Regions from separate parts of the Streptomyces sp. NPDC051219 genome, predicted to be linked through region 3. Evidence: riboswitches for the same ligand, from Rfam matches in the RefSeq annotation. Region 3 holds a riboswitch; each other region holds the start of a gene.

The links. A riboswitch is a leader RNA that binds a small molecule or an ion and turns the genes downstream of it on or off. The one in region 3 is predicted to bind cyclic di-AMP.
Region 1: linked by a shared signal. The riboswitch ahead of AB0M62_RS02140 (transglycosylase family protein) and the one ahead of AB0M62_RS16840 (LysM peptidoglycan-binding domain-containing M23 family metallopeptidase) in region 3 are both predicted to bind cyclic di-AMP.
Region 2: linked by a shared signal. The riboswitch ahead of AB0M62_RS05040 (M23 family metallopeptidase) and the one ahead of AB0M62_RS16840 (LysM peptidoglycan-binding domain-containing M23 family metallopeptidase) in region 3 are both predicted to bind cyclic di-AMP.
Region 4: linked by a shared signal. The riboswitch ahead of AB0M62_RS07690 (NlpC/P60 family protein) and the one ahead of AB0M62_RS16840 (LysM peptidoglycan-binding domain-containing M23 family metallopeptidase) in region 3 are both predicted to bind cyclic di-AMP.

The regions. Positions count from the first base shown of each region.
Region 1 is NZ_JBFBAS010000001.1:447,833-453,547, reverse strand. Features, by position in the region: gene AB0M62_RS02155 (DUF501 domain-containing protein) at 1-248, opposite strand, end outside; gene AB0M62_RS02150 (septum formation initiator family protein) at 325-801, opposite strand; gene eno (phosphopyruvate hydratase) at 915-2,198, opposite strand; gene AB0M62_RS02140 (transglycosylase family protein) at 2,496-3,179, opposite strand; cyclic di-AMP (ydaO/yuaA leader) riboswitch at 3,184-3,351, opposite strand; gene AB0M62_RS02135 (transglycosylase family protein) at 3,617-4,540, opposite strand; gene AB0M62_RS02130 (cytochrome P450) at 4,634-5,715, opposite strand, start outside.
Region 2 is NZ_JBFBAS010000003.1:38,777-44,491, forward strand. Features, by position in the region: gene AB0M62_RS05030 (PrsW family glutamic-type intramembrane protease) at 1-1,320, shown strand, start outside; partial or broken gene AB0M62_RS05035 (aldo/keto reductase) at 1,350-1,491, opposite strand; gene AB0M62_RS05040 (M23 family metallopeptidase) at 1,552-2,568, opposite strand; cyclic di-AMP (ydaO/yuaA leader) riboswitch at 2,619-2,753, opposite strand; gene AB0M62_RS05045 (PP2C family protein-serine/threonine phosphatase) at 2,969-4,129, opposite strand; gene AB0M62_RS05050 (MerR family transcriptional regulator) at 4,281-5,030, opposite strand; tRNA gene AB0M62_RS05055 (tRNA-Met) at 5,133-5,206, opposite strand; gene AB0M62_RS05060 (hypothetical protein) at 5,374-5,535, shown strand; gene AB0M62_RS05065 (antitoxin) at 5,621-5,715, shown strand, end outside.
Region 3 is NZ_JBFBAS010000012.1:173,472-179,186, forward strand. Features, by position in the region: partial or broken gene AB0M62_RS16835 (alpha-galactosidase) at 27-760, shown strand; cyclic di-AMP (ydaO/yuaA leader) riboswitch at 1,065-1,254, shown strand; gene AB0M62_RS16840 (LysM peptidoglycan-binding domain-containing M23 family metallopeptidase) at 1,259-2,227, shown strand; gene AB0M62_RS16845 (SGNH/GDSL hydrolase family protein) at 2,415-3,185, shown strand; gene AB0M62_RS16850 (PfkB family carbohydrate kinase) at 3,324-4,232, opposite strand; gene AB0M62_RS16855 (TetR/AcrR family transcriptional regulator) at 4,267-4,887, opposite strand; gene AB0M62_RS16860 (Glu/Leu/Phe/Val dehydrogenase dimerization domain-containing protein) at 4,959-5,715, opposite strand, start outside.
Region 4 is NZ_JBFBAS010000004.1:149,660-155,374, reverse strand. Features, by position in the region: gene AB0M62_RS07700 (peptidoglycan DD-metalloendopeptidase family protein) at 1-896, shown strand, start outside; gene pcrA (DNA helicase PcrA) at 956-3,415, opposite strand; cyclic di-AMP (ydaO/yuaA leader) riboswitch at 3,583-3,744, shown strand; gene AB0M62_RS07690 (NlpC/P60 family protein) at 3,752-4,936, shown strand; gene AB0M62_RS07685 (hypothetical protein) at 5,114-5,715, shown strand, end outside.

The sequences.
Region 1 (5,715 bases), on a different contig from region 3:
ATGACACCCCCGCCCTCAAGCGTGCCGATCGCACCGGCGGCTCGCGGGCACGTCAGGTAGTAGAGCGTCGGGAACGGCGTGCCGTCCTCGAGGCGCGGGGCTGTCTCGACCACGTCCGGCTGCCCGCAGGGGCAGCGGTGGGCGATGGCGCGCAGCCCGCGCGGCGGGCGGCCGAGCTGCTCCTTGAACGCGGCGATGTCCGCGTCCGTCGGCTCGGTCCGGTCGGTCTGGGGCGGGGGCGTGTCCATGCCTGGAAAAGTCTCTTCGTTCGCGGTTCGGTGATGGGGTGGGACGAGGTCCGGCTCGGGGACCGGTGTGCGGCGGTCAGTCGTCGGTGCGGTCGGCCGTGTCGACGCCGTCCCAGACGTTCGAGTACCAGGGCCGCTCCGCTGCGCCCTGGTCGGCGTGGCGCCGGTCGCCGGCCGCGGGGTCGATCATGGTGTAGCCGGTCTCCCCCGGACGTACATAGTGCAGGTGCTCGCGCGCCTGCTGCTCCACGAAGGCGGGATCCTGCCAGCGGGCCTTCTGGTCGCGCAGCTCCTCGAGCCCCTCCCGCGCCCGGTCCGCCTCTCGCTGCTGCTCGGCGATGTCGGAGCGCTGGGAGACGTACTGGCGCATCGGATACGCGAGCGCCACGACCAGCGTGCACAGCACCAGCGCGAGCAGCGCGGCCCGGCCGGTGAGCCGGCTGCGGCGGATCTGCCGGCGGGTCTGGGAACGGTAGACGCGGGCGGCGGTCCGCTCGCCGATCAGCCGGATCCTGGTCGCGGTGGAGTACCGGTCGCGGCTCTTTCCGGCCATGTCTCCCGCCTCCCCTGCCGTTACGCGCGTACGTCCCCGGACACGGTACGGGACCGCGGCCGGGGACGTACGTACGACTGGCTGTGCTGTTACGCCTTGCCTGCGCCTTGGCGTTACGCGGAACGGAAGCGCGGGAACGCGCTGCGGCCGGCGTACACCGCCGCGTCGTCGAGGATCTCCTCGATGCGCAGCAACTGGTTGTACTTGGCGACGCGCTCGGAGCGGGCCGGGGCGCCGGTCTTGATCTGGCCGCAGTTGGTGGCGACGGCCAGGTCGGCGATGGTGACGTCCTCGGTCTCGCCGGAGCGGTGCGACATCATGCACTTGAAGCCGTTGCGCTGGGCCAGCTCGACGGCGTCCAGGGTCTCGGTCAGCGAACCGATCTGGTTCACCTTGACGAGCAGGGCGTTCGCGGAGCCCTCCTCGATGCCTCGGGCAAGCCGCTCCGGGTTGGTGACGAACAGGTCGTCGCCGACCAGCTGGACCTTGGAGCCGAGCTTGTCGGTGATGGCCTTCCAGCCGGCCCAGTCGTCCTCGAACAGCGGGTCCTCGATGGAGACGAGCGGGTACGAGGCGACGAGCTCCTCGTAGTACTCGGTCATCTCGGCGGCCGAGCGGGACTTGCCCTCGAACTCGTACGCGCCGTCCTTGTAGAACTCTGAGGCGGCGCAGTCGAGCGCGAGCGCGATGTCCTTGCCGGGCTCGTAGCCGGCCTGCCGGACGGCCTCGAGGATGAGGTCCAGCGCGGCCCGGTTGGATTCGAGGTTCGGCGCGAAGCCGCCCTCGTCGCCGAGGCCGGTGGAGAGCCCCTTCTCCTTCAGGACCTTCTTCAGGGTGTGGTAGACCTCGGTGCCCCAGCGCAGGGCCTCGGAGAAGGACTCGGCGCCGATCGGCGCGATCATGAACTCCTGGATGTCCACGTTGGAGTCGGCGTGCGAGCCGCCGTTCAGGATGTTCATCATCGGAACGGGCAGAAGGTGCGCGTTCGGGCCGCCGAGGTAGCGGAAGAGCGGCAGGTCGGATGCCTCGGAGGCGGCGTGCGCGACGGCGAGGGAGACGCCGAGGATGGCGTTGGCGCCGAGCGAGGACTTGTCCGGGGTGGCGTCCAGGTCGAACATCGCCTGGTCGATCAGACGCTGCTCGGTGGCGTCGTACCCGACGAGCTCCGGGCCGATCTGCTCGATGACGGCGAGGACGGCCCTCTCGACGCCCTTGCCGTGGTAGCGGTTCGGGTCACCGTCGCGAAGCTCGAGGGCCTCGAACGCTCCGGTGGAAGCACCGGACGGAACTGCAGCACGACCCGTGCTGCCGTCGTCGAGGCCGACCTCGACCTCGACCGTGGGGTTGCCTCGGGAGTCCAGGATTTCCCGGGCTACGACGACGTCGATGGACGGCACGAGCATCTCCTTCTGGGATGTGACGCTATGAGTGCAGGGTCTCATTGGCCTTGCGCCATGAGCCTAACCGGCTCCGGGGCACAGGTCGGCCGACCGCCCGGCCCCTGGGACGAAAACAGCCCCGAATAACCGCGGTCCGGTACATAAGGACCACGCGGTACTGGACAGTAATGCGCGGCACCGGCCAGTAATACAGAAGCCCCGGCCCGGCGCGCACGGGGGAAAGCGCGCCGGACCGGGGCTGTTTCTGGGGTGGGACCGGTCTCCGCCGAGGCGGGTCCCGGCCGGGGGCGGTTGTCAGCCGAGGTGCAGCTGCTGGCCCGGGTGGATGACGTCGGCGTCCTCGACGATGTCCTTGTTCAGCTCGAACAGCTTCTCCCAGCCGCCCTTTACCTTCTCAGCCTGGGCGATCTCGGCGAGGGTGTCGCCGGCCTTCACCTTGTACTCGCCGTCGCCCTTCTTGAAGGACTGGGCGGCCTTGGGGGCCTCGGAGCGGGCCTCGGAGCGGCTCGCCTTGGCCGGCTCGGCGCGCTTCTCGGCCGGCTTCGCGGGCTTCGGCTGCGCGGCCGGCTTCGCGGCGCCGGTGTCGACACCCGGGTCCACACCGTCGTTGGTCAGGTTGCCGGCGCCGGCGCAGGCCCAGGCACCCGGGCCCTGCATGTCGAGAAGCACCTCGGCGGTGGCGATCTGCTGGTTCTTGGTCGCGAGGTCGGCGCGGGAGGCGTACTTCGTACCGCCGGCGGCTGCCCAGCTGGACTGCGAGAACTGCAGGCCGCCGTAGTAGCCGTTGCCGGTGTTGATCGACCAGTTGCCGCCGGACTCGCACTGGGCCACAGCGTCCCAGGTGGCGACGGAGGCGGCGGACGCCGAGGTGGCGCCCATCAGCGGGACGGCGACAGCCGCGCCGGCGACGCCGGCGAGCGTGGCGATACGGGCGACCTTGGACGACCGGCGGTGCTTGCCTGTGCTGGATGCCAGCATGGAGTTGTCTCCTCACCGACGCCTACGAGGTGAGCTGTCGGGTTCGGGCCAAGTGAGTTGCCCGGCCGCGCGTCTGGCGCGACTTCACCCCAAGCCGGTCAGCTGCCGTCTCAACGGCCGCGTCCGGCACCTACCTTGGGTCCCCCGCTCCTGCCAACGGCGCTTTACGCGTCGAAATATTTCCCCCGTCCGTCGGCAGGATTCGGCGTGACGGTCGAAGGAGCCCGCGGTGCGAGCGGTTCAGACCGTAGACACAGGCATCCCCGATGTTCAATGCCGAACATCGGGGAGAAAACGCCCATACCCATATCCGCGAAACGGTCATTTCCGCAGGTGAGAGGCGAAAGTGCGAGACCGGGCGGACGAGACGCCCCAGTTGGCCCGAAGAGACTCATGTCTCACTTGAGCAAACTAGGACATAAAGTCCCGAACTCCCCCTACTTTGGGGTTATATCGAGACCCAGGTCGAGGCTCTGGCCAGGAAGGATGAGGTCCGGCTCGGCACCGATGACGGTCTCGTTGGCCTCGTAGATCGCGGACCACCCGCCCGCCACATCCTTCTTGTCGGCGATGTCCCAGAGGTTGTCGCCGGGAAGGACGGTGTACGTGTCCGCCTCCGCCCCAGCCCCGCCGCGCGTCGCATCCGCGTCACGGGAGGCGTGCCGTCCGGTGTCGCGGTCGCCTGCCGCGCCGTCCGGCCCGGCTGTCTCACCGGCGGCCGGCGCGCCCCGGTGCTTGCCCGCTCCGGACCCGGCCCCCGGGGTCGATGCGGCGTCAGGCGTGGTGGACGCGGCAGGAGAGGAACTGCCGCTCTTATCCGACTTGCCTGCATTAGGGGTGTTCGCCCCTGTGGAAGCCTTGGGCGCCCCGGACGCCGCAGGCGCGGTGGGCTCGTCCGCCGGAGTGGCCTCCGAAGGCCGCACGGGCGCGGGGCCGACCGACATGTCCTCCGTCGGCAGGCCCGGGTCGACATCGGCGATCAGGCCACCCTGGGTCAGCCCCGCGCTGCCGGCACAGCTCGGCCAGGCCTGCGGCCCCTGTGCGGCGAGAACCTTCTCCGCGACGGCGATCTGCTGAGCGCGGCTGGCGAGGTCCGCCTGCGGCGCGTAGGACAGCCCGCCGAACTCCTCCCACGTCTGCTGGCTGAACTGGAGCCCGCCGTAGTACCCGTTGCCGAGGTCGGCGCTCCAAGTGCCGCCGCTCTCGCATTCGGCGACGCGGTCCCAGGTGGAGACGTCGGCAGCGCTGGCGCCGGTGGCACCGAGCAGCGGGATCGCGATGGCGGAGCCGGTCACGCCGGCCGCGACGATGAGGGCGGGGGCTTGACGTGGGCGCCGGTGGCGGCCGTTCCCGGAGCGCATGCGGTGGCCTTCCGTGTGACAGCTGAGACGACGGTGAACGTAGCGGTACTCGAACGCTTGTCACAAGTCGGTGCAGGGGAGATCACGTGAAGGTCACGCATGTGACGTTTCGTCAGCTCTCGCGGGGGTGAACTCCACCGGCAAAGTGCGCAGTCCGCGCATGATGAGACCGCCCCGCCAGCGCAAATCGGCTGGATCCACCGCCAGCCGCAGGTCAGGGACGCGGCGCAGCAGAGTCGCGAGGGCCGTCCGCCCCTCCAGCCTGGCCAGCGGCGCACCCAGGCAGTAATGGATGCCGTGTCCGTATCCGAGGTGGGGGTTGTCACGCCGGGAGAGGTCGAGCACATCCGGCTGGTCGAACCGCTCCGGGTCCCGGTCCGCCGCGGCCAGGACGACGAGTACGGGATCGCCCGCGGCGATGGCCTGCCCGCCGAGCGTCAGTGGCTCGGTCGCGAACCGCCAGGTCGCCAGCTCCACCGGCCCGTCGTAGCGCAGGAGTTCCTCCACTCCGGTGGCCAGCAGCGTGGTCTCGCCGGCGACCAGGGAGTTCTGCAGCCGCTCGCGCTGCTCGGGGTGACGCAACAGGGCGTACACACCGTTGCCGATCAGATTGACCGTTGTCTCGAAACCGGCGAAGAGCAGGATGAATGCCATCGCGGCGGCCTCGTTCTCGGTGAGGTGTTCGCCGTGATCACTTGCCCGGATGAGACCCGAAATCAGATCCTCTCCCGGATCCTCCCTTTTACGGTGAATCAGCTCCGCGAGATAGTTCCGCATCCGCTTCACCGACCGGGCCACTCCGCCCCGCGGCCCGCCGCCGTGCCGGATCATCATGCCGGCCCAGTCACGGAAGTCGTCCTGGTCCTCCCGCGGTACGCCGAGCATGTCGCAGATCGCGTAGATGGGCAGCGGGAAGGCGAACTCGTGGATGAGATCGGCCGACCCCTTCCGGACGAAGTCGTCGATGAGCCGGTCTGTCAGTTCCTGCACGCGAGGCGCGAACTCCGCCACCACGCGCGGGGTGAACGCCTTGGACACCAGCCGCCGCAGCCGGGTGTGGTCCGGCGGATCGATGTTCAGCAGGTGGGTCATCAGCTCGGCCTTGCGCTCACCGGGGATCCCGGTCTTCCCCTTGGCGTGCGCGGGCTCGGCGTGATGCGCCGGGTTCTTGCTGA
Region 2 (5,715 bases), on a different contig from region 3:
GCGGGGGCAGTGATCACCCTGCTCGCACTGTCGGCGCTGGTGATCCTGGCCCTCGTGCGCGAACAGACCGGTACCCAGGGCTTCTTGGTGGGACTCGGCCTTTCGGTCCTGCCGGTGCCGTTGCTGATGGCCGCGTTCCGCTGGCTGGACCGGGTGGAGCCGGGCCCCTGGAAGAACCTGATCTTCGCGTTCGCCTGGGGCGCCTTCGCGGCCGCGCTGGTCGCGATAGTGGCGAACAGTTTCGCGACCCGCTGGATCGCCACGGCCACCGCCGACCCGGCCGGCGCGGACCATCTGGGAGCCACCGTCGTCGCCCCGGTCGTCGAGGAGAGCGCGAAGGCGGCGGCGGTGCTGCTGGTCTTCGTCTTCCGCCGACGGGACTTCACCGGCATCGTCGACGGGGTGGTGATAGCCGGCTTCACCGCGACCGGCTTCGCCTTCACCGAGAACATCCTCTATCTGGGCAACGCGTTCGGCGAGGACGTGGAGAGCGGCAGCTCGGGCCTGGCCTCGATGACGGCGGCGACCTTTTTCGTCCGCATCGTGATGTCGCCGTTCGCGCACCCGCTCTTCACCGTGCTGACAGGCATCGGGTTCGGTGTCGCGGCGATGGCGGCCCAGGGCCGCCGGGTGCGCAGGATCGTGTTTCCACTGCTGGGCCTCGGCCTCGCGATGATGACGCACGCCGTCTGGAACGGCTCCACGGCCTTCGGCGCGTACGGCTTCTACGTCGTGTACGCGGCCTTCATGGTGCCCGTCTTCGGGCTGCTGACCTGGCTGGCGGTCTGGACCCGGCAGGGCGAACTCCGGACGGTCGCCGGTGAGCTGCCCGCATACGCGGCGGCCGGCTGGCTCGGCGCCGCCGAGCCCCTCGCGCTGTCCTCGATGCGGGCCCGAAGAGTGGCCCGCGGCATGGCGGGCCGGACCCGGGGCCCGGAAGCGGCGCGCGCCGTCGGCGAGTACGAGGCCTTCGCGACGTCGCTCGCCTTCCTCCGGCACCGGGCCCGCCGCGGCGCGGCGGGCCCGGACTTCACCGCCCGCGAGCAGGAACTGCTGCACCACCTGTGGCAGCGCCGCGAGGTGGCCGGCCCGGCGCTGGTCTACGCGGCCCGGGCGACGGGCCGGCTACCGCTGCCCGCGCCGGTGATGCCTTTCCCACGGCCCCACATCCCGTACGCGGCGCCCGCGCCGCACGCGTACCCATACAGGCAGCCGCACCCGTACGGGCATTACAGCCACCCCGCCGGCCGCCCGGCGCACGGCCAAGGCGGTCACGGCCCGCACCCGCCGGACCGGCAGTACGGCCACCGGCAGCTCTGACCGGGTCCAGTCGTCCGAGCCGCCGGACGTACGAAGTTGCCGCCGTCAGCGGTGTAGGCGTCGAGGACCGAAGGACTGCGCGCGGTCGGCGGTCCAGCCGAAGACGTTGCCGCCGAGAGCGAGGGGGAAGACCTGAAGGCTGGACGTACCCAGCTTGCGGAGAGAGGTCATTCGTTGATCAACAGGCCGGGACGGTTCCGGTATTCCGGACCGCCCCCGGGCCCTCGGAGATCAGACCGTGAGGCCCTTGCCGCGCAGCCACGCCAGCGGGTCGACCGTGCTTCCGCCCGTGCGCACCTCCAGGTGCAGGTGCGGGCCGGTGACATTGCCGGTGGCGCCGACTCGCCCGATGGTCTCGCCGTTGGTGACCTGGCCGGAGGTCACGGACATCGAGGAGAGGTGGCAGTACCAGACCTCCGTGCCGTCCGCGAGCTCCAGCACGATGCGGTAGCCGTAGGCCCCGGACCAGCCCGCCGACTTGATGGTCCCGCCGTGGACCGCCTTGACCGGCGTACCCGTCGGCGCGGCGAAGTCGAGACCGGTGTGCTGACCGGAGGACCACATCGAGCCGGACTGACCGTAGTGCGAGGTCAGGGTGTAGGAAGAGGTGGGGAGGGAGTAGCCGGCCGCCAGCTTGGCGAGCCGCTCGGCCTCCGCCTCGGCCTTCGCCGCCTCTTCCGCGGCCTTCTTCTCCGCGGCCGCCTTCGCGGTCGCGGCGTCCTGCTGCTTCTTGGCTTCCGCCGCTGCCGTGTCGGCCGCGGCCTTCTCCGCGGCGGCCCGGGCCTCGGCGTCGGCGGCGTCCTGCTGCTGCTCGGCCTGGAGCAGGATGCGGGTGCGCAGTGCCTCGCCCGCGTCGGTGGTGCCCTGCTGGGCCTCCTCGGCGCTGACGCCGGCCATGGTGAGCGGGGCGTCGACCGAGGTGTTCTCGTCCTCGTCGCTGTCGTCACCGGATATCAGCGCGCCCACGCCGGGCAGCGATCCGGCGTCCGGCAGCGCGGAGGTGATGGAGTCGGGAAGCGAGATGGTGACGGCCGGCTTGTCCTGCGCGGTGGCGATGCCGCCTGCGCCGACCGCGGCGATGACGCCGACTCCGAGAACCGTGGAGCTGCGCGCGAGTCCGCCGCGCTGCTTGGCGACGCGGTGCCGGCCGCGTACGGGACGGACGGAGTCCTCAGTGGGGTTCCACTCCTCCCACGCCCCCTCCTCGACGCCGAATCCTTCGGTGCCTCCCGGAACTGACTTCGTCATGAACCGGGTTACTTCGGGGGCAGGGCTGTTGGACGCCACGGAGGCGTGCTCCTTTCCTTCCTTCTCGCCTACCGGGTTAGCTGACGGGTTCGGAGCAGGAAGGTCTCCTACGGGCCGGTTTCAGCCCGATTCACCCCAAGTTGGTGGTTCCCCGGTTCCCTTGCGGAATTCGGCGCATGCGCACGGTGCCGTCTCTTGCGACGGCTGGGACGACCGCGCTGCGTTATCGAACGTTAATAGACACCAGGGCCGGATTCCAAGCTGTTCCCATTGATCGTTAAGGCTCCCCGGCCGGACTTTCCGGGACAGGAGGGTGCGATATCGGGCGAGTTGACCGCCTCTCACAAAACACCCGCACCCTGATGGTTCGTCAATTGTTATGCGGAGCGGTGCCTTTCGACTACGCACCGTGTCCGTTCCTGCCGACCACCGGTACGGTGGTACGCCGGTCCGACTGTCTCTCCGCAGGGCGGCTGACCGCCAGCAGCGCCATGTCGTCGGTCGAACCGCCGCCCGTGTACTGCCGCACATCGGTGACCAATGCGGCCAGCAACGCGTCGGGCCCCGAGAAAATGCGGCCCCGGAGCCGTTCCTGCGGGTCGTAGAAGTTCCCGGCCGCGTCCCGCGCCTCGGAGAGCCCGTCCGTGTAGAGGAGCAGGGTGGCTCCGGGCGGGAACTCATGCTCCTCCGCTCGGTCGGGCCAGCCGGCCAGGTCGCCCATCCCCAGCGGCAGCGCGGTTTCGGCGGGCGTGAGCGCCTCCACCCTCCCGTCGGCGTACAGCCGCAACGGCTCCGGATGCCCCCGGTTCACCAGCCGCAGCCCGCCACCGTCGTGCGGGATCTCCGCCAGCACGGCCGTGGTGAAGCCTTCCACCGCGTCGAGACTGTCCCGGCGGGTTCCCTCGCGCCGCAGTGCCCGCTCCAGCCGCTGCGCCACCCCTTCGAGGGTGGACTCCTGCTCGGCGGCCTCGCGGAACGCCCCGATCACGATGGCGACCGCCTCCACCGCTTCGAGTCCCTTGCCTCGTACGTCGCCCACGATCAGGCGTACTCCGTACGGCGTGTCCTGTACGGCGTAGAGGTCACCGCCGATGAACGCGTCCGCCTGCGCGGCCTCGTACCGCGCGGCGACGTGGAGCCCGCCGATCCGTTCGACCGGGGTCGGGAGCAGGGCGCGCTGGGCGGCCTCCGCGATCCCGCGCGCGGAGGCGAGCCGCTCGCCACTGCGCCGTACGACCCGGTTGGTGAGCAGCGCCAGAGCGGCCACGGTCACCACGGTGACCAACTCGGTCACCGCCTCCACCTTCAGCATCGTTCCGTTGCGGATGTGCAGGAGGAGCACGGCCAGGGAGGCGGTCGCGCCGGTCAGGAAGGTGGTGCCGAAGGAGAACAGCGGCGCGGCGATGAGCGGCGCCGCCGAGAAGAACGGTGACCCGGTGAAGCCCGGCGGGGTCGAGAGATCGAAGACCATGCCGACGACGATCAGCAGCGCGGGCAGGGTGCGGACAAAGCGGCGCGTGATCCTGCTCCCGATGCCTTCGTCCTGGTCCCGGTCCTCGATGTGCCCTCCTTCGTGCCCCACTCACCCAGGCTGTCCGCACCGCCGGGAGGCGGCGACCGGGCAACGGCCAACCGGGCGACGAATGGGAAGGGAACCGCCGCCGTCCCGAGACGCCGGCAGTCCCGCCCCCCGGCAGCCCCCCGCCCCTCGGCTATCCGTCGGACAGGTGCCGCTCGCCGTAGATCCTCATCGCATCGCGGATGAAGGCCGCTGTGCCGGTTCCGTGCTTGTCGAACGTGGCGGTGAAGCGGGGGTCGGAGACATACATCTCACCGAGCCCGACGAAGTACGAGCGGGTCGGCGTGCCAGTCACCGAAAGCCACTCGCACTGACGGTGGGTGATGGCCTGCACGTCGTCACTCTCGGCGGCCATCCCGTCCCGGAGCGCCCGCGCGAAGTCCTTGGCGATGGAGACCTGCCGTTCCTTGAACTCGCGCTTCTGCTCTTCGGTGAGCGAGCGCCACCAGCGGTCCCCCTTCTCGTAGGCTTCCCGGCCCCAGCGCTCGGTCACCTCCTGCTCGTACTGCGTGTGATCAAAGCCGTCCAGCACTTCCTCGGCCATGAGTTGTTCTCCTGTCCCGGTCTTGTGAAGAGTGGTCCGCACCGAGGCGATCTGGCGCCCGATGCGCTCGCGCTCCTGCTCCAGCAGGTCCAGGTGGGCGCGCAGGGCAGCGGCGGTGTCCCGCTGCCCCGCGAGGACCTCCGCAATGGCGGGCAGCCCCAGCCCGAGCTCACGCAGCAGCAGAATCCGCTGCAGACGTACGAGCGCGTCCTGCCCGTAGTAGCGGTAGCCGTTGCTGCCGATACGGCTGGGCTCGAGCAGCCCGAGATCGCCGTAGTGCCGCAGGGTCCGGCTGGTGGTCCCGGCGCGCCGGGCGATTTCCTGGATCGACCACTCCATGCCCTGAACGCTAAATCTTGACGTTGTGTAAAGGTCAAGGCGGAATTCGCGAGCGAACGACAAAGGCCCGGATCCACAAGGATCCGGGCCTTTGTCTGTGAGTAGCGGGGACAGGATTTGAACCTGCGACCTCTGGGTTATGAGCCCAGCGAGCTACCGAGCTGCTCCACCCCGCGTCGGTAAACACAACCTTACGCCATCCGGGGCGGGGGTCGTGACCAATTGACCCGGTGCCCGCCCCGGCACCCCGGACGGCGGGCCAGATGTTGCCGCCCGATGCCCACGAAGCGACGCTGAGCATGACGCCACCAGGTCTCGGCGAGCGGGTCGGGACCGCGCCGGCGTGCGGTCCTTCATCATGGTCTTCGACCTCCAGGACAGCTCGGATTCGGTGACCATCTGCGAACCGCTGTTCCTGGAGCTCGGCGCGATGATCGAGATCCAGCCGGCGATGAACCCGGATGACCTGCGGAAGGGCCTCGCAGCCCTGCAGCAGAGGGGCTGAGCCCGGCGGTAGCCCGCGCCGGATGCGGGATCGCCCGGACGCGTCCATCCTGGGAGTCAGAAACCCCCACAAGGGAGGACGAGCCATGTCGATGCTCGACAAGCTCAAGGGTCTGATCAAGGGCCACGAGGACACGGCCAGGCAGGGCGTCGAGAAGGGCGGGGACGCCGTCGACCAGCG
Region 3 (5,715 bases):
GGCTGGTCCGGCTCGTGGCGGATCTCAACTTCAACCGCTGCTTCATCAATGCGGAACCGTATCCGCAAGAAACTCTGGCCCGAGCATGTGCATGCCCTGTAAGAGCTGCTCGACCGGCTGCGCGCCGAGTATCCGCAGGTCGCGTTCGAGTCGTGCTCCGGCGGCGGTGGCAGGATCGGCCTTGGCGTTCTCTCCCGTACCGACCAGGTGTGGACCTCCGACAACACCGATCCGCTGGACCGGCTCGACATCAAGTACGGCTTCAGCCGGCTGCACCCGGCGCGGATCATGGCCGCGTGGGTGACCGACAGTCCGAATGTGCAGCTCAACGGCCGGGCCCGCTCGCTGCGCTTCCGCTTCGTCAGCGCCGTGGCGGGCGTGCTGGGGGTAGGCGGTGATCTTTCCGTCTGGAGCGAGGAGGCGCTTGCCGAGGCGCTGGAGTGGGTGGATCTCTACAAGGAGATCCGGCCGGTGGTGCAGCAAGGAGAGGTCTACCGGCTGCGGCGGCCCACCGGAGGACTGCGCGCGCCGTTCAGTACGTACGGGCGACGAGGCCGTGGTCCTCGCCTGGCTCCAGGCCCAGCGTTACGGCGAGCCACCGCCGGCGCTGCGGCTGGCCGGCCTCGACCCGGCGGCCACGTACGAGTACCTCGGCACCGGGGGTGTCCACCGTGGCGCGGGGCTGATGCACAGGGGGCTGCGGACGGCACTCAGTGGCGATTTGGATGCGGCAGTTATCCGGCTACGCCGCATCGCATAAGGATCGCACCTATAGGGCCGATAGCAGGCGAATGTCCGGTCTGACCGAATTGCTTGGCTTGGCGTCAAGTTGCCATGCTTAAGCGGTAGATGGCCCGTCGCCCAGTGAGCAGGATCATATCGGTGACGGTGCGTGGCGGGGCGGCAGAGCTCAATTCCTTTGCTCGGGCGGCTGTTGGGGAGCCGCACTCCACGGAGGGTGACTGGAGAAATCCGGCATATTCACCGCGTCGAATGGATTCCGGATGGAGTCCGGAATACATGGCTTGTTCCGCCTGCCCGGCTCGCCTACGGTCACCGTCAATCCAGGTGGACCGCCGAATCCTGCCACCGCCTGGAACCGCACCCACCACTTACGCACGGCAGGAGCGGGGGACCCAGGTAAGCCGCCGATCCGGAATCCGGAACGGCTCGGGGTTAAGTCGCAGCCACACCGCGGCCGGGCATCTCCAGCCCGAACCCGACAGCTCACCTCGCAGGCGACGGAGAGGAATTCGTCATGCCCGCAAAGGGTAAGCACCGTCGTCCCAAGGCCAACCCGATCACCCGTGGCTTCGTGGCCGCGGGCACCGGTGGCGCCGCTCTCGCACTGCCGCTGATGGGCGCCACCGGCGCCAACGCGGCCGAGAAGGCCGCGCCGGCCGTTGCCGCCGAGAAGGCCGCCGCTCCGGTCGCAGCCGCCGCTCCGGTCGCCGTAGCGAAGGCCGCCCCCAAGACGTACTCCGTCGTCGCGGGCGACTACCTGTCCAAGATCGCCGACGAGCAGAATGTCAACGGCGGCTGGCAGAAGCTCTACCAGGACAACCGCGCGGTCGTCGGTGGAGACCCGTCGCTGATCCACCCGGGCCTCAAGCTCACCATCGGCGCCAAGGCGAAGGCGCCGGCGAAGTCCGACGCCGCGACCGAGCGGGCCGACCGGTCCGAGCGCAAGAGCGCTCCGGCGAAGGCGAGTGCCCCGGCGAAGGCGAGCGCCCCGGTCAAGGCGAGCGCCCCGGTCAAGGCGAGCGCCCCGGCCAAAAACACCGGCACCGCCACCTCGAACAGCGGGGCGGCGAAATCCTCCGGCTACTTCACCGCCCCGGTCGACGCGCCCGTCACCACCTCGTACCGCATGTCCGGATCCATGTGGTCCAGCGGCTACCACACCGGTGTCGACTTCGCCGCGGGCTCCGGCACCAGCCTCAAGGCCATCGGTGCGGGCACCGTCGTCTCCGCCGGCTGGAGTGGCGCGTACGGTAACGAGGTCGTCATCCAGCACACCGACGGCCGCTACTCGCAGTACGCCCACCTGTCCTCGCTCTCCGTCTCGGCGGGCCAGAGTGTCGCCGGTGGCCAGCAGATCGGCCTGTCCGGCTCCACCGGCAACTCGACCGGCCCGCACCTGCACTTCGAGATCCGGACCTCGCCGAGCTACGGCTCCGACATCGACCCGCTGGCGTACCTGCGCCAGCACGGTGTCAGCCTCTGAGACGCGCATCCCCCCTGACGGGGCGTCACCAGGAGGCCGGATCCGGCGGATCCGGCCTCCTGGCGTATTCCCGGAACGCGAAACGGCCCCGGTGGTCTATGTCACGCCGCGTCAACCCCTCCTTACGGTCGCGTAGGTCACATCCGCCGGTGAAGGATGTGCTCCCGTGGCAGACGATTCGAGATCAATGAGCAGCGGTGCATTCGGGTCGTACGCGGCGATCGGTGACAGCTTCACCGAGGGCGTGGGCGATCCAGGACTGGATGGCTCCTTCGTGGGGTGGGCCGACCGCTTGGCGGTGCTCCTCGCCGACCAGCGACCGGAGCACGCGTTCCGGTACGCCAACCTGGCGGTGCGCGGCCGGCTCCTGGACCAGATCGTGGAGGAGCAGGTGCCGCGGGCGAAGGCGCTCGCGCCGGACCTGGTGAGCTTCTGTGCCGGCGGCAACGACATCATCCGGCCGGGCAGTGACCCCGACGCGGTTGCCGAGCGGTTCGAGGCGGCCGTCGCGGATCTGACGTCGGGGGTCGGGACGGTAATGATCACTACTGGGTTCGACACCCGCGGGGTGCCGGTGCTGCGTCATCTGCGGGGCAAGATCGCCACGTACACGGCGCATGTGCGGTCGATCGCCGACCGCTACGACTGCCCGGTGCTCGACCTGTGGTCGCTCAAGTCGGTCCAGGACAGGCGCGCCTGGGACGGCGACCGGCTGCATCTCTCGCCCGAGGGGCACACGCGGGTGGCGCTCCGGGCCGCCCAGGTGCTCGGCCTCGAGGTGCCGGCGGATCCGGACCAGGTATGGCCGCCGGAGCCGCCACGGGGCTCGGCGGAGGTGCGCCGGGACAACATCCAGTGGGCGCGGGAACATCTGGTGCCGTGGATCGGACGGCGGCTGCGCGGCGAGTCGTCGGGCGACCACGTGGAACCGAAGCGGCCGGACCTGCTGCCGCTGTAGGGGCAGGGGAGAGTTGGGGCGCCTTCCGGATTCGGGGGCGGGGCCGCCGGGCACGCACGGTTCTCGGGCGGCCGGGGATGGCTCAGTGGCTGCCGGCCGGTGGGCGGTTGCGAGTCGGCGGGACGCGGGGTCGCCGCCTCAGCTCCCCATCAGGTGGTCACGCCCGATCAGGGCCGTGCTGCCCTCCCCGGTGCACGCGTAGGCGCCCGCCACCGCGCCCAGCCTCGCGCACTCCTCCAGGTCCCGGCCGGCCAGGCGTCCGTACAGGAAGCCGCAGAGATACGCGTCGCCCGCGCCGTTGGAGTCCACCACCCGCGCCGGCGGCACCGTCGCCGGGACCGGACGCGGCGTGCTGCTTCCGCCCCGCGACAGCACGTACGAGCCTCCCGCCCCCGCCGTGGCGATCACCGCTTCCGCACGTCCCTCCCGGAGAATCTCCCGCATCACGGAGGCTATGCGGTCGCCCGCGCCCGCCGCGCTCAGGAAGACGAGGTCGGACCGGAGCGCGAACTCGCGGTGGTGGTCGGCCAGGCCGTCCCAGTCGTGCAGGTCCGTGGACACCGGGACCCCCAGCGCCTCGATGTCGTCGTACAGAAAACGGGCGAAATGCATGATCGAGAGATGCACGTGGCGGGCGCGGCGCAGGTGGGGCAGATAGAACTCCCGAGGCATCCGAAGATCGCTCGGATCACGCCCGTCGTAGAACGACATCCGGCGTCCGGTGGTCTCCACCAGGTTCACCGCACGCCGCGTCCCCGCCGGCGAGGTCAGCGGCTCGAAGTCCACCCCTCCCTCGGCGAGACGCTCACGGACCATCGCGCCGGCCCAGTCGTCGCCGATGAAGTCGAGGAGTTTGACGTTCAGTCCGAGGGCCCGGCACCCCAGCGCCACATTTCCGCCCGTGTGCCCCGGCCATTCCCTGATCGGGGACACCCCGACCGAGTCGGCGAGTGGCACGGGCAGGGAGTCGACACGGACGACCGTGTCCACCCCACTGCCGCCGATCGCGAGTACGTCGTACGCCGTGTCCGTGTGCTCGGGTGACACCACAATCCCTTCCGGCCGTCGGACAGTTGCGTCCTCAGCGCGCGGTTGCCGTGAGTACCGCTCTGTCTATGCCCAGCTCGCGTGCGAGCGCGTCGTCCACCCACTCCTGCATGGCTGTACGGGAGAGGGATCCCTCGTACGACGTCATCTGCACGGCCAGCCCGTCCAGCAGCGCGGTCAGCCGCCAGGCCGCCGCCGCCGGGTCGGGGCACGGGAACTCTCCCGCCGCCGTGCCTTCCGCTATCACCTCGGTCAGGGCGGCCTTCCACCGCAGGTCGAGATCGCGTGCCACGTCGCGCAGGGCCGGCTCGCGCAGCGCCGCGGCCCAGCCCTCGATCCACAGCTTCCAGCCCTTGGCCGACCCGGTCGGCGCGTACCAGCGCACCGCGGCGCGCAGTCTGCGCACCGCGGTGGTGCGGCGGTTCAGCAGTTTGTGGAGATGAGCCAGGTCGCCGTGGGCCGCGTAGTCGAAGGCCCCGGCGACGAGCTGCTCCTTCGTGGAGAAGTGGTACAGCACGAGCGCATTGCTGACACCGAGGGCCGAAGCGACATCGGAAATCCGGAGCGCGTCGACCCCACGCACCTCGATCTGCTCGACGGCGGCGCGCAGCAACTCCTCGCGCCGTTCCTCCACGCTCAACCTGACCCTTGCCACGACGTCACCCTACACACGAGTAACCCGCCTGACCCTGGACACCCATGACAGGGCCGGCGCCCCCCCCGAGGTCACCTGTACCAGCCGAAGCGCTCGGCCATCACCGGCAGCCGGTCGGCGGCGATCGCATGGGCGGCGGCGCGCGGCGAGGTGCCGTCGGTGTCCGCCCTGGCCAGAATCTGACCGGTCAGAGCGCGCATCGAGGCGCGTACGTAGGCGAACGCCTCGTCCGGGTCGGCGCCGATGTCCCCGAAAAGGGTCCACCACCACCACGCGTTCGTTCCGGAGTTGACGACGACGTCCGGCAGTACGGTGATCCCTCGCCGGGCCAGCAGCTCCTCGGCCTCCGGCAGCACCGGCATATTCGCCGCCTCGACGATCCAACGCGCCCTGATCGCCTCCTGGTTCGTGGTGTCCACGGCGTACGAGACGGCGGCGGGCACCAGCACCTCCGCCTTCGCCGACAGCCAGGCGTCGCCCGGCAGTTCCGCGTCGTCCGGCCGCAGCGCCGTACGGTCGACCGTGCCGTAGGAGTCCCGGGAGGCGAGCAGCGCCTCGACGTCGAGACCGTCGGGGTTGGCGATCGTGCCCTTGACGTCGGCGACCGCGACGATCTTCAGCCCGGCACGGGCGAGAAAGCGCGCGGTCGCCCCGCCCATCGTGCCGAGTCCCTGGACGGAGACCCGGGTCCCCGCGTACGCCGCACCCGCCCGGTCGAGCGCCGCCAGCACCGATTCGGCGACCCCGCAGCCTCCCACCAGTTCGTCGAGCCCGATGCCGTCCACCTCGACGGCGAAGGCGTCGGAGAGCCGGCGGCGGGCGGCACGT
Region 4 (5,715 bases), on a different contig from region 3:
TGTACGAGTCCGAAGCCGAAGCCGAGGCCGAGCCGGTCTCCGAACCGGAAGCCGACTTCGTCTCCGACCACGACGCCGGACCGCCACTCGAAGCGGAACTCGCCGCCGCGACCGCCTCGCCCGCCGGCCCCCGCCCCGTCCGCCGCGCCTCCGGTAACCGCAGCCGCCGCCGTACGCCCGCGAAGCGCTCCGCACTCCTCACCGTCGCCGTTCCGTCCGCCTGTGTCATGGGCGTCGCCGGCATCGCCGCCGCCTCAGTCAGCGGACTCGGCGACGTACAGCCGGACGACACCACCACGCAGGCCGCCCCGGACCCCGCCTCGGTCAAGCCGGTCGCCGCCAACAGCAAGCTCGACACGCAGCTCGCCGCGCTCAGCGCCGACGCCGACGACTTCGCCGACCGCGCCAGCCGCACCCAGGAGCGGATCGACCTCAAGGAGCGGCAGGCCGCCGAGAAGAAGAAGCGTGAGGAGGAGGCCCGCCGCAAGGAGCTGCTGCGCCCCAAGTTCGCGCTTCCTGTGGAGCAGAACGGACTGAGCGCCCAGTACGGCCAGGCCGGCGTCAACTGGATGTCGGTGCACACCGGAATCGACTTCCCGGTCGCTTACGGCACGCCGGTGATGGCGGCGACCGACGGTACGATCCGCACCCAGTGGAACAGCGCCTACGGCAACATGGCGATAGTGACCGCCCCCGACGGCACCGAGACCTGGTACTGCCATCTCAGCAGCACCAAATTCCGCTCAGGCACGGTCAAGGCCGGCGACGTGATCGCGTACTCCGGCAACTCGGGCAACTCCACCGGCCCGCACCTGCACTTCGAGGTACGGCCCGGCGGCGGCTCGGCGATCGACCCGCTTGCGTGGCTGCGCAGCCACGGTCTCGACCCGACGTAACCGGCCCGGGACCGGTCCCGGGGACTGGACGCCCCCGGCTACCGCCTCCCACCGGCCGCCTACAGCTTCTGTACCGGCGCGTACCGCAGCAGCAGCCGCTTCGGCTTGGCGTCCCCGAAGTCGATCGTCGCCTGGGCGTCCCCGCCGCTTCCGGTCACTTCCTGCACGGTCCCCAGTCCGAACTGGTCGTGTGTGACCCGGTCCCCCACCGCCAGCGCGATCACCGGCTTGTCCGTCGCACGCCGCGTGGCGAAGCCGGAAGGCCCGGACCGCGACCGCGCCGAGGAGAGCGACGACGTCAGCGAGGAAGTGATCCCCGACGTCGGGCCGGCGGGAAGCTGCGCGCCCTTCCGCTTCCACTCAAGATGCTGCTCCGGAATCTCCTCCAGGAACCGCGACGGCGGGTTGTACGCGGGCTGGCCCCACGCGCTGCGCATCGAGGAGCGCGTGAGATAGAGCCGCTCACGCGCCCGGGTGATGCCCACGTACGCCAGCCGCCGCTCCTCCTCCAGCTCCTTGGCCTGCCCGAGAGAGCGCATGTGCGGGAAGACACCGTCCTCCATGCCCGTCAGGAAGACCACCGGGAACTCGAGGCCCTTGGCTGTGTGCAGCGTCATCAGAGTGATCACGCCCGAGCCGTCGGTGTCCTCGTCCGGGATCTGGTCGGAGTCGGCGACAAGAGCCACCTGCTCAAGGAAGTCGGCCAGCGTGGCGCCCGGGCCGACAGGCGCTGCCGCGTCCGTGCCGCGCTCCTGCTCGAACTCCAGGGCCACTGCGGCCAGTTCCTGGAGGTTCTCGATCCGCGTTTCGTCCTGCGGGTCGGTGGACGCCTGGAGCTCCGCCAGATATCCCGTGCGTTCCAGGACCGCTTCCAGCACGGTGGCGGGCCCTGCCCCCGACTCGACGATGGTGCGCAGGTCGTCCATCAGGACGTTGAAGCGCTTGACCGCGTTGGCCGAGCGGGCAGCCATGCCGTACGCCTCGTCGACCCGCTTCAGCGCCTGCGGGAAGGTGATCTTCTCGCGCAGCGCCAGGGCTTCGATCATGGCCTCTGCGCGGTCGCCGATACCGCGTTTGGGGACGTTAAGGATGCGCCGGAGCGGGACCGCGTCCTCCGGGTTAGCCAGTATCCGCAGGTAGGCCAGCACATCGCGGACCTCCTTGCGCTCGTAGAAGCGCACACCGCCGACGACCTTGTACGGCAGGCCGACCCGGATGAAGATTTCCTCGAAGACACGGGACTGGGCATTGGTCCGGTAGAAGATCGCGACGTCCCCGGCCTTGGCGTCGCCCGCGTCTGTCAGCCGGTCGATCTCGTCCGCGACGAACTGTGCCTCGTCGTGCTCGGTGTCCGCGACATAGCCGATGATCCGGGAGCCGCTGCCGGCATTCGTCCACAGGTTCTTGGGGCGACGGCTCTCGTTGCGCTCGATGACCGCGTTGGCGGCGCTGAGGATGGTCTGCGTCGAGCGGTAGTTCTGCTCCAGCAGGATCGTCGTCGCGTCCGGGTAGTCCTCCTCGAACTGGAGGATGTTGCGGATGGTGGCACCACGGAACGCGTAGATCGACTGGTCGGCGTCGCCCACCACGCACAGCTCGGCGGGCGGTACTTCGTCGGTGCCCTGACCCACCAGTTCGCGCACGAGCGTGTACTGAGCGTGGTTGGTGTCCTGGTACTCGTCGACCAGGACGTGCCGGAACCGCCGCCGGTAGTGCTCGGCGACGTCCGGGAAGGCCTGGAGCAGGTGCACCGTGGTCATGATGATGTCGTCGAAGTCGAGCGCGTTGGCCTCACGCAGCCGCGACTGGTACATCGCGTACGCCTCGGCGAGCGTCTTCTCGAAGCCGTCGGCAGCCTGCCCGGCGAAGGTCTCCTCGTCGATCAGCTCGTTCTTCAGGTTCGAGATCTTCGCGCTGAAGGACTTCGGCGGGAACTTCTTGGGGTCGAGGTCCAGGTCGCGGCAGACCAGGGCCATCAGTCGCTTGGAGTCCGCGGCGTCGTAGATCGAGAACGACGACGTGAAGCCCAGCCTCTTCGATTCGCGCCGCAGAATCCGGACGCACGCGCTGTGGAAGGTCATGACCCACATCGCATGGGCACGCGGTCCGACCAGGCTCTCGACCCGCTCCTTCATCTCACCGGCGGCCTTGTTCGTGAAGGTGATCGCCAGGATCTCGCCGGGGTGGACCCGGCGCGCGGACAGCAGATGTCCGATCCGGTGCGTCAGCACCCGGGTCTTGCCGGAACCCGCGCCGGCGACGATGAGCAGCGGTGATCCGGAGTGCGCCACCGCGGCCCGCTGCTGCTCGTTCAGCCCGTCGAGAAGCGCGGCGGGGTCGATGACTGGCCGGGCGGCCCCGTCCCGGTAGTACGCGTCGCGGTCGACGGGCGCGTCGAACTCGCCCCCGAAGAGGTCGTCCGCACCCGCTTCCGGTGCGTGCTCCTCGGGGGGCGGCGGGTGCTCCTCGCCGGAAGGCTGGAGGTCCGCCAGGAAACTGTCGTCAAAGAGGCTGCTCATCGCCTCCCGAGTCTAGGCCGCCGCACCGACAGCCCGACCACGAGTTCCGGCAGGTAACGAAAATGTATCGGACATATCGAACATCAGGCTTCCCCCCAACCACACCGATTGGCTAGCGTGCTCCGCCAAGGCCGTCCGTGCCCTCGTCGGCGAACCACGCCAGAACGGACGGCCTCGCGCCGAGTCCGGCCTGCCGTAAGGCAGTTCGGAGCCGGGGACCCAACATGCACAACCGGGGTGAATCGGACCGGCTCCGCCGGACCGTAGGGCGACCTTCCGTACTGCCCGAACCCGACAGCTAACCCGGTAGGCGGTCCACGGAAGGAGATGCCGGCCTTGGCGTCGCATCGCAAGCCGCGCACCCGGATACGAACCACCGCTCCCGCAGTCGGGATCACGACCGCAGCAACCGCAGCACTGGCCTCCGTCAGCCTCCTCGCCCAGAGCGCGAGCGCCGCGCCCGGCGCGCCCGCCGAGCCGAAGCCGAGCGTCGAGGACGTGCAGAAGAAGGTCGACGAGCTGTACCGCCAGGCGGGGACGGCCACCCAGAAGTACAACGCCGCCAAGGAGCGCACCGACACCCAGCGCAAGAAGGTCGACGGACTGCTCGATCAGGTGGCGCAGAACACCGAGAAGCTGAACGAGACCCGGCGCGAGCTCGGCACCTATGCCGCCGCGCAGTACCGCACGGGCGGCATGAGCCCCACCGCCACCCTCCTGCTCGCCGACGACCCGCAGGGCTACTTCGCCCAGGACCACCTGATGGACCGGCTCGGCGTCCGTGAGCAGGAGATCCTCGCGGACTACCGCGCCCAACAGGCCGACGCGACCAGGAAGCGGGCGGAGGCGGCCGAGAGCCTGCAGACGCTCACCACCTCGCAGGCCGGCCTCAGCGCCGGGAAGCAGGAGGTCCAGCGGAAGCTGGCAGAGGCGCGCGAACTGCTGTCGAAGCTGACCGCCGAGGAGAAGGCGCGGCTTGCCGCGATCGAGAAGAGGAAAGAGGAAGAGGCCAGACGGAAGTCCGAGGAGCTGGCGCGCAAGCAGGCGGCCGCGGAGAAGCAGCGCCAGGAGGAGGCCCGGCAGGACCAGCAGCCGGCCCCGGGCACGGATACGGGCGCGGGCACCGGCTCCGGTGCCGGTACTGGCACCGGCACCGGGTCCGGGACGTACGCCGCCAAGGCGGAGAAGGTGCTCTCCTTCGCCCGCGCCCAGATCGGCAAGCCGTACGTCTGGGGGGCGACAGGGCCCAGCTCTTTCGACTGCTCGGGCCTGACCGTGGCCGCGTGGAAGACCGCCGGCGTCGACCTGCCGCGCACCACCTGGGACCAGGTGAACGTCGGCACGCGCGTGGCCACCGCCGACCTGCTCCCCGGTGACCTGGTCTTCTTCTACGACGACATCAGCCACGTCGGCATATACATCGGCGACGGCAAGATGATCCACGCCCCGAAGCCGGGGACCAACGTCCGCGAGGAGTCGATCTACTACATGCCGATCTACGGCAGCGTGCGGCCCGCGTAGTCGCTGCGTCGGTTGGGCCGTGACCCCGGCCCAACTGACGCACTTCATTGCCCCGTTCGCACGACCCCGGTCGCGGCGGACCCGAGGGCCGCCTAGCGTCTCCTTCATCGAGGCGCATTTCCTGCGACGTACGGACAAATGTCCACAGGTGCTCCTCGAGGATGCGGAGGAGTCACCATGCGTGGGACACGTGTCGCTGCCGCCGCCACCCTGCTCGGCGCAGCAGCGCTCTGCCTCGGCGCGACCGCGGTGACGGCCGAGGCCATGGGGACGGCCGAGGACGGAAGCGATGTCCCGTCGTTCGGTTACACCGCCTCACCCACGGTCGTCGCCGCCGGGGGCACGGTCACGCTCGGCGCCACCGGATGCGCGGAACCGGCCGTCACCGTCAGCTCCGCGGCCTTCGGCGACGTCACCCTCCGTGCGGGGCGCCCGGGCACCGTGAAGATCGACCCGGCGGCCGAGCCGGGTACCGAGTACGACGTGACCTTCGACTGCATGGGCCAGAAGGGAATGGCCACCCTCGCCATTGCCGACGGCCCGGGCACGCCCACCGGAACGCACGGCGGAGCCGAAGCCGACACCGAAGCCGACACCGACACCGACACCGAGGCCGACACAGACACCGACACCGACACCGAGACCGACACCGAGACCGGTTCCCACACCGGCGACGACGGCGATACCGAAGCGCGTACGGAAGACGGAACGGACCCCGGAGAGGGAAGGTATCCGGAAGGCGACGCCCGCGTCCGGCACGGAGTCAAGGGCGGGGCCGG